One region of the Lysinibacillus sp. G4S2 genome, then DNA from elsewhere that is predicted to be linked to it. Evidence: riboswitches for the same ligand, from Rfam matches in the RefSeq annotation. Region 1 holds a riboswitch; each other region holds the start of a gene.
The links. A riboswitch is a leader RNA that binds a small molecule or an ion and turns the genes downstream of it on or off. The one in region 1 is predicted to bind S-adenosylmethionine.

Region 1 (5,753 bases):
AAACTGACCGCAATTGGTTTTACCATTCTTACCTTTTTTGGTGCAGGTCAGTTATTATATTTTATTGGTAATTTCATGTCAACGGAAGTGATGCCAGAGACGCCTCCTATGGCTTTTTCGTTGCTGTTTGGCATTATCATCATTTTTGCTGCATTCCAAGGGATCGAAGTCTTTGCACGTTCAACAGAAATACTTTTTCCAATATTTATGTTGGTTTTTATAATTTTTGTAGGTTTTATATCACCATTAATCCATTTTGAAAATTTACAGCCCATATTGGAAACTTCAAAAAAATCATTATTTATAGGCGTTATTCGATTTATGAGTATTTGTTCATTCCCTCTTGCCGCGCTATTAATACTTTACCCATCTACTGTCAACGTTCATAAGTCCGCACACATAGGATTTTATATTGGGACAGCTATTGGAGGTATTGTTTTAATTATCATCGTCTCACTTTGTCTCCTTGTCATAGGTCCATCAAATACTGCTAATCGGACATTTCCTAGCTATGCATTAGCGCAAAGAATTTCAATCGGGCATTTTTTGCAACGTGTTGAAATTATTATGGCAGCCATGTGGATCATATCTATTTATATTAAAACGTTTATGTATTTTTATGCCTCCGTAATCGGCATAGCACAAATATGTAAAATCAAAGATCATCGTCCGCTCATTGTGCCACTCGGAATGATTAGTATTGGCTTTTCGCAAATTATTCATCCTGATATCGTCCATTCCAATACTTATAATAACGAAATTTGGCCTTTGTTTTGTGGTACCTTTGCAATTTTGTTACCGATAGTTTTACTAATCGCTGCAAAAATTCGCAATATTAATGGTAATCAAGGGAATACAAACTGTAATTGTAATACACAGAATGCAAGTAATAGCAATAACGGAAATGCTGCTAATAATGCAAGTGATAACAACTGCCAAAATACTGCAATGAATGGAAGTAATTGCAATTGCGGTAATGCTTCTAATAATGCAAGTGATAACAACAGCCTAAATGCTACACAGAATGAAACTAATAGCAATAGTGGAAGTGCTACTAATAATCCAAACGATAGCAACGGTCAAAACGCTGTACAGAGTGGAAGTAATTGCAATAGCGGAAATACTGCTAATAATGCAAGTAATAACAATAGCCAAAATGCTGAAATGAATGGAAGTAATGGCAATAGCGGTAATGCTTCTAATAATGCAAGCAATAACAATAGCCAAAACGCAATGAATGGAAGTAATGGCAATAGCGGTAATGCTTCTAATAATGCAAGCAATAACAATAGCCAAAACGCAATGAATGGAAGTAATGGCAATAGCGGTAATGCTTCTAATAATGCAAGCAATAACAACAGCCAAAACGCTGCTACTAATACAAACAATAACAACTGCCAAAATGCTGCTCCTAATGCAAACAATAACAACAGCCAAAATTCTGCTACTAATTCAAGCAATAACAACAGCCAAAACGCTGCTACTAATACAAACAATAACAACAGCCAAAATGCTACTATAAATACAAGCAATAACAACAGTCAAAATGCTACTGATAATGCTAGCAACAGCCAAAACGCTACTACTAATACAAACAATAGCAACAGCCAAAATGCTACTACAAATACAAGCAATAACAACAGTCAAAACGCTGCAAATAATGCAAGCGATAAAAACAGTCAAAATGCTGCAATGAATGGAAGTAATTGCAATAGCGGAAATACTGCTAATAATGCAAGCAATAACCTTAGCCAAAATTCTGCTACTAACACTAGCAATAACAACAGCCAAAATTCTGCTACTAATACTAGCAATAACAACAATCAAAGTGCTGCTGCTAATGCAAGCGATAAAAACAGTCAAAATGCTGCTACTAATACAAACAATAACAACAGCCAAAATTCTGCTACTAATACAAACAATAACAACAGCCAAAATTCTGCTACTAACTCTAGCAATAACAACAATCAAAATGCTGCTACTAATACAAACAATAACAACAGCCAAAATTCTGCTACTAATGCGAGCGATAAAAACAGTCAAAATGCGGCTACTAATACTAGCAATAATAACAATCAAAATGCTACTACTAATGCGAGCGATAAAAACAGTCAAAATGCGGCTACTAATACAAACAATAACAACAGCCAAAATGCTACTACTAATACAAACAATAACAACAGTCAAAATGCTGCTACTAATGCGAGCGATAAAAACAGTCAAAATGCGGCTACTAATACTAGCAATAATAACAATCAAAATGCTGCTACTAATGCGAGCGATAAAAACAGTCAAAATGCGGCTACTAATACTAGCAATAACAACAGCCAAAATGCGGCTACTAATACTAGCAATAACAGCCAAAATGGTACGACTAATATAGCAATAACAATAGCCAAAATGCGGAACTACTAATACTAGCAATAACAACAGCAAAATACAGCTACTAATACTAGCAATAACAACAGCCAAAATGCGGCTACATAATACTAGCAATAACAACAGCCAAAATGCGGCTACTAATACTAGCAATAACAATAATCAAAATGCTGCTACTAATGCGAGCGATAAAAACAGTCAAAATGCTGCTACTAATACTAGCAATAACAACAATCAAAATACTGCTACTAATGCGAGCGATAAAAACAGCCAAAATGCTGCAAAGAACGAAAGTAATACAAAAAATCAAAATGTATCTATCAATGAACATCCGCCAAAAAATTAGCAACATATTCGGATAAAAAAATGATGACCACGAAATAATCAAGGTCATCATTTTACTTTACAATCGAGAGTTTATAAAAACCATGCGCTTATATATGATATTCAATTTCATCAACGAAATCCCATTCATATGGTGTTTCTTGGTAAACATAGTAGTTCAACCAGTTTGAGAATAATAAATGTGTATGGGCACGCCATGTATTATTCGGTTCTTTTGATGGATCATCATTTGGGAAGTAATTCACTGGAACTGCAATATCCAATCCTTTTGCAACATCACGACTATATTCATCTGCTAATGTTGTTGCATCATATTCAAGGTGGCCTGTAATCATAATGTTTTTATTATCCTTCGATTGCACAATAAAGACACCCGCATCTTCTGAATACGATAATAAACGTAGATCAGGATGGTTGCGGACTTCCTCAATGGAGACTGATGTATAACGTGAATGTGGAGCCGTAAATAAATCACTGAAGCCACGTACTAAATCCACTGTTAAATCCGTAATGACATGGGAATAAACACCTGAACATTTAGCAGGAAGCTCAATTTTGCCAATACCGTAATGATGGTATAACGCTGCTTGTGCACCCCAACATATATGAAGGATCGATGTTACGTTCTTTTTGGACCAATCCATGATTTCTGATATTTCCTGCCAGTAGTTCACATCTTCAAATGCCATTTTTTCTACTGGTGCTCCCGTAATAATCATGCCATCATAGCGGCGATGGCGAATTTGATGAAAGGTCGTGTAAAATAACTGTAAATGTGATTTACTAACATTTTTTGATTCATGCGTAGCAGTATTTAAAAATGTAATATTGACTTGTAATGGTGTGTTACCTAATAAACGTAGTAATTGTAGCTCTGTTTTTTCTTTTTCTGGCATTAAATTTAAAATTAATATATTTAACGGACGAATTTGTTGGGTTTTCGCTCTATCCTCTTCCATTACGAAGATTTTTTCCTCACGTAAATGTTCTCCAGCTGGTAAGTTTTTCGGAATATTAATTGGCATCTTGCATTCCCCTCTCTTTTATTTCTCTCTTTCTAACATCAATTAGTGCCTTAGTATCCATGCACAAAGCTCATAAAATCTTTTATCGAATTAAATTAAAAAATCCCCCTCATTCCATTTGAGATAGAATGAGAAGGATTTTTTACCACGTTCACTCTTATCTCTCAAAGGATCAATCCTTCGCTGGAATTAGCACCTTTCTAACTTTTTTTGTTAGAGGTTGCTGAAGCGTCATCGGGCCAAATCCCTCAGCTTCTCTTGATAAGATTATTTAATTAAAATGAATTGTAACATGAACAATTAGGAATTTCAATAATACATAGAATATTTTGTTATTAACATGCATGTTCTACTATGAATTGATGAACACTATTCTTGATGCAAACCTTATTTACACGATGAAATATTATGAGATTCCTAATAGCTTTAATTTGGGAGTAATACATTTACTATTGGGATTTAGATCGCATTTATGTAGAAATGGAAAATCAAAGTTATTGCGTTTGCATGTGGAACATTGATGAATATGAAATTCGATGGACGTTATTTATTGATATTCCAGATGAGGACGGTGGAACTCATAGTGAACCAATTAATGAAGGTATAACTGACTTTGATTCTTCTGAAGATGAACGCGAGATGAAATTTAATCTATCCGAATGGGAAGAAGAAATGAAGGAAAGCAATTTGTTTCATTGGTACTGAATTTTCTAAAGGATGAAATTAATGAATGTGATGGTGCAAGTGAAGACAGTGGAGTACACGTTGATTTAAGAAATTGTAACTATTATGTTTTAGGTCGTAAATGGACAGAAGTAATTGAAGAATTCCTAAAAAAATGGCTATGGATTCTACTTTACAGGTGCAGACGGACATTGGACTAATATCTATAAATATAAAAGTTTAGTACCACAAATTTAAGTGAAAGTCGTCATAGCAACTATAAACCGCGTTGACTGAAGATGAGATCAATGAGCTATTGAAATAAAACAATCTACATGTTCCTTTGAGAATGATGAGACGGTTACTTATTTATTTGATAAGTTTAAAGATGACTTTATAGGCTTATCTAATATGATCGAGGAAGTTGAAAATAAATTATCAATTTACACTGTAAAGTTTACGGATTTGATATTTTTAAAAAATTTATTTAGATAATATCTATCTTAATTCCTCCAATAATATGTTTACTAGTGTAATTTTCTTATTCTCATTTCACACGTGTTGATTAACCAAAATTATACAGTAGTTGAATGATTTATGTTCCAATGAAACACCAGGATTTCTTTCACCCTGATTCGCCATTCTATTGGCAGGGCAGCACAAAGAAACATCCGTGTAAAACCTACGAATGATAAGGGTTTGATATTATTTTTCTTATTCCCTTGTGTATGAAGAAATTTCAAACAAACATAGGCAATAAGGGCTACGAATAGCTGATTGAATACAGCATTTTTTGTTGTTCCGAATAGAACAGGTACGTTCAAGTTTTGTTTAATCCAACGGAAAAAATTTTCAATCGCCCAACGTGACTTATACATGTTGGCAATTTCTTCAGCGGTGATATCCATTAAACTTGTCACGACACGTATTTCTTTATCTTCATGATCTATGAATTGAACGACACGATGGCGTTTTTTCGTTTGTTTTTGTGGCGTCCCAAGCGTACAAGTAAAATCAGCTGTCACATTGGAATCGTTGGTACGACTACCTTGGAGCGATTTTTTGCGATTTAATTGCACATTGTCTTTTAAACGTAACACAAAATGTTGATATTCTTTCAGGTAGCGATCGACTTTATCAATAGAAAAGTAGGCACGGTCACAAACGAGGATAAACCTTTTATCTTCAAGGAATTCGCCAATGGGACCATCATGTTTTAAACCGGTTGTTTCTACGACTTTTAAGGGCATCGCAGTTTCATTAGTAAAACTAACATGTAATTTGATTCCTGAACGTTCGCCGTGATAGACAGCCCAAGGTAATCTTGTTTTGCCTACTGTA
Region 2 (5,753 bases), 1.6 Mb from region 1:
AAAAAGCGCAATAGTGTATGGTCGTCTCTACCATAGCTATTGCGCTTTTTTAAATATGTCTTATTAAAATATATGATTACTTTTTCAAACTTTATGATTGGACTTCTACTAATCTATTTCTTAGCGCATCCCTACATCTTTATAATTCTCAGGTTTTATATCTAAACAATCTGATTGGTTATCGTACGTTATAGATGGCCCTATATTACACTCACATAGTTTAAATCGAAACCTTGAAGCTTATAGATTGATCCCGCTTCATTTATAGTGGATTTTTCTTCTGCCCAGATGTATTTCCCATCTGATATGTTCAATGGAATTTTGAATTGCACTTATCCTTGGTTATTTAATAAATGCCGCCGTCTTTCTTATGTAAATAATCTAATGTTGAAACTACGCTATTTGTCCTCCACTCGTGTGCCATATACATCAATTGTTGATGGAATATATGCATACTTACGTGTCAATAAATCACTTACTGAATTATAACTACTAAAATCATTATCTATTTCCATTTTCATCTCTCGATTCTTGCCTACTCCATATACACGCACTAGCCATATTTCATCTTTATACTGAATGAATTTTTCTAATTCAGGATAAGAAATTGAATAGACCGCGCTTGTACTTGTTGATGTTGTACCCTTTACTTCAATTTTAATTGGTCTTGGAGGAAACTGTGGCTGTAAATAATCGAACGCTGTAATATCGTATCCTAGTCCGTCACCTTGTGTTTGCGCTACATGCTCTACCTGTTCTCCATATTTTTCACCGAATACTTCTATTACTTTCTTTTTCACATATTCAAATACTTTTTGCTCTGCAATATCACCGATTTTTTTACGCTTTTTCAAGTCTTTTTGTAGCTGTTGTTGACTAACTACTCGGCCACGTTTATTTGCACTACCCGCTACCTTATTACTAACTCTAGACTCTCCCTGCTCGTAACTAGAAGTCGCAAACATTTCCTCGTTAATTTCACCATCTTCTATTAGTTCTGGTTCTGGTTCTGGTTCTGGTTCTGGTTCTGGTTCTGGTTCTGGTTCTGGTTCTGGTTCTGGTTCTGGTTCTGGTTCTGGTTCTAAGCTACCTTCGTTAATAAAGCTGTCAAACAAGCTAGCCCAAGTTTCTGGGCAAGGAAATAAGTAAGCCAGATTTCCTTGTCCACTTTCTTTAAAGGCTGAATATTTTTCTGGACGATCAGATTGCATATCTTCCCAAACATCTTTTATCATTATTGGTTGTTCTAAAATTGTGTAATCTACATCTACCCTATATCCCTCATTTGACCATAGTTTTTTCACCTTAAGCTCTTGAGGTTGTTCTGCAATATAACAATCTGAAAGTGCTATGCCTACTGCACGAATTGCTTGATCGTAACAACTGTAAATTTTATTACCAGTCCTAATTGTAGCCATTCGTTCATATGCATGCTTTCGATTTCCGTTTTTATCCTTTTGTGGAGACCACATATATCCCCCGCTAATTTCCTCTTTATGTGACTTATTTTGCATTACAATAAAATTACCCATATATTCACCCTTAGTTTCAGAAAACGTTCCATTTCATTTTTAACATTATTTAAATATTGTAATTTCACTATAATTTATGATTATTATATTGTCAAAAAGTTCATTAATAGTAAATAATATCGTGTTTATAATTAGGCTCAATTAGTAATTTTCTTATACTCAATATATATAATTTTCACAAGATGATTACGTGCAGTTCGTTTTAGTTACGAGAGATTATAGACACTATTTTACGAAAAATTTAAAGCTCCTCTTTTTTTACCTTAGGTAGTCTTAAAGCTGACTTTTTTGAGAAAACGAACTTTTATGTCGTTTTGAAATACAGTTTGATTAAAAATAAGTTGCAAATATAGATGTTTTATTATAATATTTTATTATTGTGCAAAAAAATAATATATTTTTCTTCTTATCAAGAGAGATGGAGGGACTGGCCCTATGAGATCTCGGCAGCGGAACTTAGTAATTAAGTTACTGTGCCAAATCCAGCAAGCAATGGCTTGATAGATAAGAGGAGTGTTTTATAAATATAAGACCTCTTCTTGTTATTTCAAGAAGAGGTCTTTTTTTAGAAAAAAATGGACAAGGACGTATCCATTTTAATTTTTGGAGGTTGAACAATGAAGAAAGAGAATCCATGGGCACTGATCCCATTTGTTGTTTTTTTAATTTTATTTATTGGTTCAGGGGTTATTACAGGTGATTTTTATGCCTTTCCTGTCATTGTAGCCATTTCCATTTCGGGTGCTGTGGCTCTGGCGATGAATCGAAAAGAGTCGTTTTCGCGAAAGGTTGATATTTTTTGCAAAGGCGCAGGAAATTTAAATGTCATGATGATGGTTGTTATTTTTCTCTTGGCTGGAGCCTTTTCAGCAGTAGCAAAAGGCATGGGGGCAGTGGACTCCACTGTTAATTTTGCTTTATCGGTCATTCCGCCAAACCTACTTGTCGTAGGCTTGTTCATCATTGCCTGCTTTATCTCCCTATCAATGGGTACATCTGTGGGAACGATTGTTGCACTGGCGCCAATTGGAGTTGGAATAAGCGAGCATATCGAACTTTCCATGGCTTTAGTAATGGCAGCGATTGTTGGCGGTTCGATGTTTGGCGATAATTTATCCATTATTTCAGATACGACAATTACTGCCGTTCGTTCACAAGGCGCACAAATGAAGGATAAATTTAAGGTGAATTTTTGGATTGTGTTGCCGGCAGCTATTATAACGAGCATTATTTTAGGGGTTATCACAATGGGTGAAACGGCACAAGTAGAGCATTTAAGCTATAGTTGGGTAAAAATTGTTCCTTATGTTTTGGTTATTATTTTAGCGTTAGCAGGAATGAATGTTTTCCTTGTTCTGACATTGGGCATTGTTCTCGCCGGGGCTGTTGGTTTAGCGGATGGTAGCTATCATTTGATGAGCCTTATGCAAACGATTGGCGAAGGAATGTCAGGCATGTATGAAATGGCATTTCTTGCGATATTAATAGCTGGAATGGTAGAGGTTATTAAGTTTAACGGAGGAATTGACTTCCTACTTCACCTTGCAACACGAAGAATTAAATCGAAAAAGGGTGCTGAATTTGGGATTGCCGGCCTTGTGGGCTTAACAAATTTATCTACGGCCAATAATACGATTGCTATTTTAATTGCTGGCCCACTTGCAAAAAACATTGCTGACCAATATGGGATTGAGCCGAGAAAGTCCGCAAGTATTTTAGATATTTTCTCCTGTACTATCCAAGGTCTTCTGCCATATGGAGCCCAATTCCTTGCAGCTGCAAGCGTAGCCGGAATATCGCCAGTGAGCATCCTTCAATACTCTTACTATCCGATTTTGATAGGAATTTGCGGGATTATCGCTATCCTTATTGGATACCCGAAACAGAAGAAAGCTTGAATTTCATCACTTTAAAGTGACGGGTGTAGCTTTAAAAAATATTGATTTTACATTGAAATAATCCAATCGTTTTGACAAAAGATTCATCAAAACGATTGGATTTTTTTATGGGGTTATAGGTAGAGTATAGATGACCATTCCTATTGAGCTTTTTAAATACGTACACGTTTAACTTTTCTAAAGTCACAAAAATGTGTGGTGTGGTTATTCTCTATTCTTCAAATAAATCCATTGACATGGTTTTCAAAAATTCTCTCACTTCTCGAATGCAAGGAAGTTCACTCTCTATAAGCTCCACCCCGACAATTTTTGCTAGTGGTTGAAGTATCGGTCTTAACTCTTTAGAGACAAATATTTTACTTGGTCTTACCTCTAAGCCTTGTAAAAATGTCCATAACACGCCTTGCGCAATTGGTGCCGTTTTAGGCATAGAGAGCATCTCATATTCAATAACCAAATTGCTTCCTCGTTCAACAAGCATACTAGAAATCGGATAAACAGTGCGGCTCGTTAGTTCCGATTCTACGCCAAAAGGCATGTAAAATAAATCATATTCTAATTGTAACGCGCTTTTAGGCTTTTTCTTATATTTTGCTTTTTCAAACATCGAAATTTCCTCGTAACACTCATACGTTAGCTCCGGTATATTAATTTGCAAAATATAGATTTCTTGTAACTCACCATCCATTTGTACTTTAAACGTTGGATATTGATGTGCAGTTAGCTGTGGATATTCCCAGCCATCCTACCGAGCTTCTGTAATATTAATCATTCTACTTACAACATCAATTAATAGCTCTACCTCTAAATAATTTGGTCTTTCAGGATGCGTTCCCTCCAGATAGCTACGGAATTGAATCCAGTTCTTCTTCCCTTTATCCATTTCTCACCAATTGTCACACACCTCAATGCTTGCCTTGTTAGAAAACAAGGATAATTCTCTTATTTTTATCAATTTTTGTTCAATTAATAACAAAAGTTGAATTTGAAATTTTCATTTCCAATTCACATTGAACGTACCTACTGGTGGCATAAGGTTTTCTAAAGGACTTTATGAGGACTTTATGAGTACTTTAATACCACTTTTTAAATGCAGAAGTCTAGTTTTTACTAAGCTTTTTTCTTTCATATAAGTATTATCTGTGATATCAAACGCCAAAATCGAGATCGTTTTTCTGAATTTTATCAATTTTCGTTCGATTTATGACGAAAGTTGATTTTTAAAATTTCACTCCTAATGGTATCTTATTAACATACCCGGGGAAAAAGTAAAGGCGAATGATTATAAGTATGTGAAGCGAGTGATATACCTAAAAATAAAAGAGGCAATATCCATGAAAAAGATAATTTTATCTCTATCTTTCACTTTTATGTTTGCAATACTTTCCGCCCAAGGTGCAAATGCTTCAGAGGATTTTGAAACAAAAGTCAATGAACTAAGTGACAAATATGATTTTGAATTAGTAGACTTAGAGAATTCTTATATGGATAATAATAGTTTTCTAGAATTTAATGATTTAGAGGAATTTGAAGAATTCTTAATACAAGCAAAAGAAAATGATTCTATCTCAACTAGCGAAGAAATTAAAATCGAAGGAAATATCAGAATTTCCTTATTTGCAACAGAATATAAAGATAGTCATCAAGTCTCTTGGTGGGGACCAATGAATGGCCCAGTAATGGGTGTGCTAAATATGAGAAATATGTCATTTGATTACACTTATAAATTTGTCAATAATAATCCTCAATTTGTAAATGTAACTAATATCAATTCATGGCAAACTGGCTATCATGATGTAAAATGGACGCATAGAGATGGTACTAGTTCATTCAGTAAAAAATATTCTACTAAAGATACAGCTAATGTAGTAGCAAAAGGCCTGTATACACTTGGTGTTGTCATCGGAAGCAATCCTATTGGATTTTCTTGGAATGGTGAGTGGAATAGAAGTTTAACTTTAATAAAATAAGGAATGCACAGACAATCGATAGAATAGTATGACCTGCCCTGGAAATGTACATCTATATCACAAACATTTCTGGGGTGTTTTTATAGTCAATTATTTAATGAGATAGTTATCATTAGCCTTAGATAAAATTTATTATAGTTGAAAAGGATTTATTGTAAGAATTAATTAGAATACAAAAAAGCAAAGGCAAAACTAAAAAAATTGCGACCAAACTCAAATTTATAGGCAGTTTAAGCATTTATCAGCTATAAATATACTATATTTTTACTTCTAGTGATAATAAGGAGGTAAATGTGTGGAGAAAAAAAAATTGCTATTATTAGTTTAGTGATTGCATTTTTTTTAGGGATTCC
Region 3 (5,753 bases), 1.6 Mb from region 1:
TCAATAGCTGCTACTTGAGCACGCCCACGAGGGACAAGCACTATAGAAAAAATCTCATCGTTGATTAAATAGTTGTACCAGTGCTGTGAATAGTTTTGTAAATAAGTATCACGAGTTTTTACAAAACGAATTTCCCGCTGGCGCTGAAAAAGTAAATACATCGTAAATAAAAATAGGATTACTAATAAAACGACGATTACTGCTAAAAGAAAAGAAATCGACAGCTTCATCATAGCCAAAACCTCGCAAAAGTTCGCTTAATTTTCGCTTCTAGCAAACGCAAATTAAATGGTTTGACGATATATTCATCGACGCCACCTTCATACGCATTAAGTGTCGCTCCTTCTGAATTTCGTTCCGACATCATATAAATAATGAATTTTTTCTCATTTGGCATGTTGCGCAAAATATGCAATATCTCTAAGCCGTTTTTACGTGGTAAAATATCGTTCATCACAATTAAATGCATATGGCCCGTTTTATAGCTATCGGACTGTAAAAAACTATAGCCATCTTCATAGGTCGACACTTCTAAAGTAAAATGAGGGATGTCTAAGTGATTGAGCGTCGTTTCCAGTACTTTTCTAAAGATTGCATTTTGTTCAATAATACTTACCTTTACTTGCTCCGTTGGTTGTACACTATAATCTGTAACCTGTTCTATTGACCAAGTAGGCTGATCCTCATTTGCTAGTTTCTGCTTATTTGTATCTAACAGAGCTTCAAAGCTAACATTGTTATTTCTTATTTCAGTAATTGAGGCCTTCAAGGCTATTTGCTTAAATTCCCTTTCTTGCTTTAAAATCGCAAAAATCCGTTTTAAAAATGCCTTTGCCTCCACATCACTACTTTGTAGAAAAAATATTCCCCAATGTACTCCGTCTGCTAATTGGAAAAGTAAATCTGTTTTTCGTATTTTTGATTTTAAAAAAGCTGAAATTTGATTCTTCACTTGATTACGTTCTATATCAGTTCCTTGTGAGGAATTAGCTAATTTAAAAAAGACAGCAGTCATTGTTAAACGCGAGCGAATAACACTCTCACGTAAAATTTCAAAATAACCCTTCACTTCATGCTCTTGTAAGATGTCTTCTGCAATGATTAATTTATTCATTTGTTATCACTCCAGTTGATGTAAAATATATATTTCATTGTCTTTTATTTATTTTGGCCCTTCATCAAAATTGAGTATACATTCCACTCCGAGAGAGGTCATTAGATTTCACCTACGTTATGCTCGTAAGAACCTGAAGGCAAAGCAAAGGTTCACTCACCTTCCTCTGCTCCATGTGTTTCAAACCAACAATTTTTTTAAATCAAGAACAGTCTTTAGTACCGATTCATTATTCCCCTATAATTTTTTAATCTATATACACAACAACTATAGTAATAAAGATCACTGAACATATGCTATACAAAAAATATGGTAACTTAAAATATATTATAATTTTGCCACAAACTACAGAAGAAGATTACTTTCGATTAAAAGTTATATTTTTCTGATCTTTTTTATGCAAAAAAAGGGCATGTAAGCTTTAATACTTACATACCCTTTTGATAAAATTATTTAACTGGAACAACTGAGCCTTTCCATTTTTCAACGATGAAGTCTTGGATTTCTTTAGATTTTAATACTTCTACTAACTTTTTAATTTCTGGTTTTGTTTCATCACCAGCACGTACAGCAATAATGTTTACATATGGAGATTCTTTATCTTCAAGAGAAATAGAATCTTCCATTGGATTTAGTCCGTTGTCGATTGCGTAGTTAGAATTGATAAGGACTGCATCACCTTCATTATTTTCATACATTTGTACAAGCATTTCAGGAGCTGTATTTGCGTCGAATTTGAAGTTTTTAGGATTTTCTTCGATATCTTTAAGTTCAGCAGCTGTTTTATCTACCCCATCCTTAAGTTTAATTAAGCCCTTAGCTTCTAATAATGAAAGCATACGCCCGTGGTCTGAAACAGAGTTAGAAAGTAAAATTGTTGCACCCTCTGGTAGATCCTCAAGTGATTTATATTTTTTAGAGTAGATACCGATTGGTTCAATGTGAATGGCACCAGCATTTACAAAGTCATAGCCATTTTCTTTCATGCTAAGCTCTAAGAAAGGTAGGTGTTGGAAATAGTTTGCATCAAGTTCACCTGATTCTAAATGTTGGTTCGGTAATACATAGTCTTGATATGTTTCAATTTTAAGATCAATACCTTCTTTAGCTAAAATCGGTTTTGCTTTTTCTAGAATAACCGCGTGAGGTACATTAGAAGCACCTACTTTTAATGTTACGTTTTCTTTACTATCTGATTTATCACCAGATGATGAGCTTGTATCTTCTTTTTTACCAGCACCACAAGCAGCTAAAGCTAGTACAAGTACTGATAAGAATAATCCTGCTAATAATTTCTTCATTGTATTACACTCCTTTTATCTTGTTTAAATATGTTAATGGTATAAAACCAAAATAACTCTGTAATTTTTAGCGTTTATCGGTTTTAGTTGTAATCATATCGCCAATCCATTGGATGATAAATACAACTACTAAGATTAAAATAGTCGCCATTAATGTCACATCTGGGTGATTACGTTGGAAACCGTCTAAGTAAGCTACATCCCCTAGACCGCCTGCACCGATAATTCCTGCCATCGCAGTATAGCCAACAAGTGCTACGGCAGTAACTGTAATACCTGAAATAAGTGCTGGTAACGATTCTGGAATTAATACTTTCCAAATAATCGTTGACGTTTTAGCGCCCATTGAACGAGCTGCTTCAATAACACCCTTATCAATTTCACGTAATGCAATTAATACCATTCGTGCATAGAATGGTGCAGCACCAATAATTAATGCTGGTAAAGCTGCGTTTGCTCCGCGAATTGTGCCAAGTAACAATTTCGTAAATGGAATTAATAAAATGATTAATACGATGAATGGAATCGAACGGAAAATGTTAACAATCGAACTTGTTAAAAAGTTAACAATTTTATTCGCCCATAGTTGGTTTGGACTTGATAAAAATAATAAGATCCCAATCGCTAATCCAAGAATAAATGTGATAACTGTAGAAATTGTTGTCATGTACAATGTTTGATACGTAGCTTCCCACATTTTTTCCCAGTCGACATTCGGAAAGAGACTAGTTAGCATTTGCAATCACCTCCGTTTGTACTTCGACTGTATTTAAGTAGGTAAGTGCATCCGCAATATTCGCCTTCGAGCCGTCTATTTGCACAATAAGTGTGCCGTACGCACCATTTTTCGTTTGCGAAATATTCCCATGTACAATACTTACTTCCACATCAAACTGTTTCACAAGATGTGAAATTACAGGCTGTTCTGTTTTTTCGCCTACAAAAACTAGTTTGACAAGTTGTCCAGTAGGGTAATTTGCTTTAATTTGTGCCACTGTTTCCTGTGTTTCTTTCGTATCTGTAATTTGAGAAACGAATTTTTTCGTAATGGCAGCTTGTGGAGCTTGGAATACTTGTAATACTTCACCGCGCTCTACAATTTCTCCGGCTTCCATAACCGCTACACGATGACAAATTTTGCGAATAACGTGCATTTCATGTGTAATTAATACGATCGTTAGACCTAATCGTTCATTAATATCGACAAGTAGATCAAGGATAGCATCTGTTGTCTCCGGATCGAGTGCAGATGTTGCCTCATCACATAACAATACCTCTGGATTATTAGCAAGGGCGCGAGCGATACCTACACGTTGCTTTTGTCCCCCTGATAGCTGTGATGGATACGCCTTAGCGCGCCCCCCTAAGCCAACAAGTGTGATCAATTCATTCACTCGCGCTTCACGTTGTGCCTTTGGAACACCTGCGATTTCTAGTGGGAAAGCGATATTTTCCTCAACAGTTCTAGACCAAAGTAAATTAAAATGCTGGAAAATCATACTGACCTTTTGTCTAGCATCTCTGAGCTTTTGCCCCTTTATAGATGAAAATTCTTGATTGTTAACCGTCACCGTACCAGATGTAGGTTTTTCTAAACCGTTTAATAAGCGAATCATCGTACTTTTACCAGCGCCACTATAGCCGATAATGCCAAAAATTTCACCTTTGTTAATAGAAAGGTTGACGTCTTTGACTGCTGTTAATTCGCCATTCGCAGTTTTGTATTTCTTCGTAATATTTTGCAGCTGGATCATAGCGAATTCTCCTTTTCTCATATCCGTGTCACCCGCTGAAGGAAGTAAAAAAACCCCTTCACTTTATAGACAAGTAGAAGGGGTCACGTAACTTATACGCTAAACCGTTCTCTCATCTGTCAAAGATAAATCTTTGGGTGATTTGGCACCTTTTCACTTTGTGATGGTTGCCGGGCTTCATAGGGCACTTCCCTCCGCCACTCTTTATAAGAGTTCGATATATTTATATTTTTTAATATATTCGTACTTTACCACGCGAGTAAAGCTCCGTCAATTTATTTTTTTAATAATTCGTATAAAAATGGTACGGATTGAAAGGCATAAACCTTTTCTATCACTTTTTTGCCATCACAAACGAGTAAACATGGTACACTTTCGATTTTATTATCAAAAGCTATGTGCTCTATAAAATTAATATTCGCTTTACCAACCTGTAAATGTGGTAGTAATTGCTCGACAATCGTCATCATTTTCGAGGCAACTGTACACGTTCCACACATAGGTGTATATAAATAAAAGGCAGCCTTTTCACCGGACTGTACAGCCGTGTCCCACTGCTCTTTTGACCATTCTTCCATCTTTTCACGCAACCTTACAAAATATATTTATTATGGATTGAGAAGTGTGCACGAAGCAATATCATCGCTAACACCTTTCTCGGAGTTGTCTCAACTTCCTTATATGTCGGCATCGTACGTAAATGCTCAGCCTCTGGATAATGTCTGTCCATTAATGCCCGTAGCTTATCACCCGATGTATCTGCATCAAAGAATGTATAAAGCTCACAGCCCTCATATGGATCCAGTAACTCTTCTAATTGATGAACTCCAATTGTACCATTCGTACAAAGGATTATAACATCTTCACTTAAAATAGGTTTAATTTGAAGTTTATCCGAACGCCCTTCGACAATTAAGCATTTTCCCTCGAACATCACGCCACCCCCATTAGACATATCCCTTATGCTCATTATATCCATAACACTCTGTCGATGATCATATAAGACACCCATTGATAAGGGACTTCAAGTGTATTCTTCTCCCAACGTGGTGGAAGGAATGAAGATAATAAAAAACGCCGGTGATTTCCGACGTTTTTTTATTAGGGCTTGTCTTATTCAGCAATCATTTCATCGTATTGCTCAGCTGTCATAAGTTTTTCAACTTCTGATGCATCAGCAGGCTCTACAACGATCATCCATGCTTTTTCATATGGTGATTCATTAACGAATTCTGGGCTATCTTCTAAATCTGCATTTACTTCAACTACTGTACCTGAGATTGGTGCGTATAATTCAGAAACTGTTTTTACAGATTCTACACTACCGAATGGATCATCTGTTTTGATTTCGTCGCCAACTTGTGGAAGCTCAACGAAAACGATATCTCCAAGTTCAGATTGTGCGAAGTGAGAAATACCGATACGTACTTTACCATCTTCTAATTTTACCCATTCATGCTCTTCAGAGTAACGTAAGTCTTTTGGTGTGCTCATGCAAAAACCCCTCCATAAATATGTAATATATTCATCTTCAGTGTGCCATACTTCTACCATAAAAACAAGAATCAATTATGCCTCAGCATA

Region 2: it holds a riboswitch for S-adenosylmethionine, as region 1 does, so the genes downstream of both, QUF91_RS22810 (Na+/H+ antiporter NhaC family protein) here and metA (homoserine O-acetyltransferase MetA) in region 1, are expected to answer to the same signal.
Region 3: it holds a riboswitch for S-adenosylmethionine, as region 1 does, so the genes downstream of both, QUF91_RS22395 (methionine ABC transporter ATP-binding protein) here and metA (homoserine O-acetyltransferase MetA) in region 1, are expected to answer to the same signal.

Annotation. Positions count from the first base shown of each region.
Region 1 is NZ_JAUCFJ010000002.1:2,820,426-2,826,178, forward strand. It holds gene QUF91_RS14510 (GerAB/ArcD/ProY family transporter) at 1-2,415, shown strand, start outside; gene QUF91_RS14515 (hypothetical protein) at 2,474-2,725, shown strand; gene metA (homoserine O-acetyltransferase MetA) at 2,814-3,749, opposite strand; SAM riboswitch class I at 3,904-4,017, opposite strand; gene QUF91_RS14525 (hypothetical protein) at 4,257-4,454, shown strand; gene QUF91_RS14530 (IS4 family transposase) at 4,988-5,753, opposite strand, start outside.
Region 2 is NZ_JAUCFJ010000002.1:4,467,369-4,473,121, forward strand. It holds gene QUF91_RS28210 (DNA/RNA helicase domain-containing protein) at 201-332, opposite strand; gene QUF91_RS22805 (protein NO VEIN domain-containing protein) at 399-1,532, opposite strand; SAM riboswitch class I at 1,936-2,043, shown strand; gene QUF91_RS22810 (Na+/H+ antiporter NhaC family protein) at 2,150-3,430, shown strand; gene QUF91_RS22815 (DUF6930 domain-containing protein) at 3,642-4,037, opposite strand; gene QUF91_RS22820 (DUF7309 domain-containing protein) at 4,176-4,313, opposite strand; gene QUF91_RS22825 (hypothetical protein) at 4,765-5,400, shown strand.
Region 3 is NZ_JAUCFJ010000002.1:4,382,362-4,388,114, forward strand. It holds gene QUF91_RS22375 (HEAT repeat domain-containing protein) at 1-233, opposite strand, end outside; gene QUF91_RS22380 (response regulator) at 230-1,114, opposite strand; gene QUF91_RS22385 (MetQ/NlpA family ABC transporter substrate-binding protein) at 1,564-2,415, opposite strand; gene QUF91_RS22390 (methionine ABC transporter permease) at 2,483-3,151, opposite strand; gene QUF91_RS22395 (methionine ABC transporter ATP-binding protein) at 3,141-4,169, opposite strand; SAM riboswitch class I at 4,279-4,382, opposite strand; gene QUF91_RS22400 (thioredoxin family protein) at 4,445-4,747, opposite strand; gene QUF91_RS22405 (toprim domain-containing protein) at 4,762-5,103, opposite strand; gene gcvH (glycine cleavage system protein GcvH) at 5,283-5,663, opposite strand.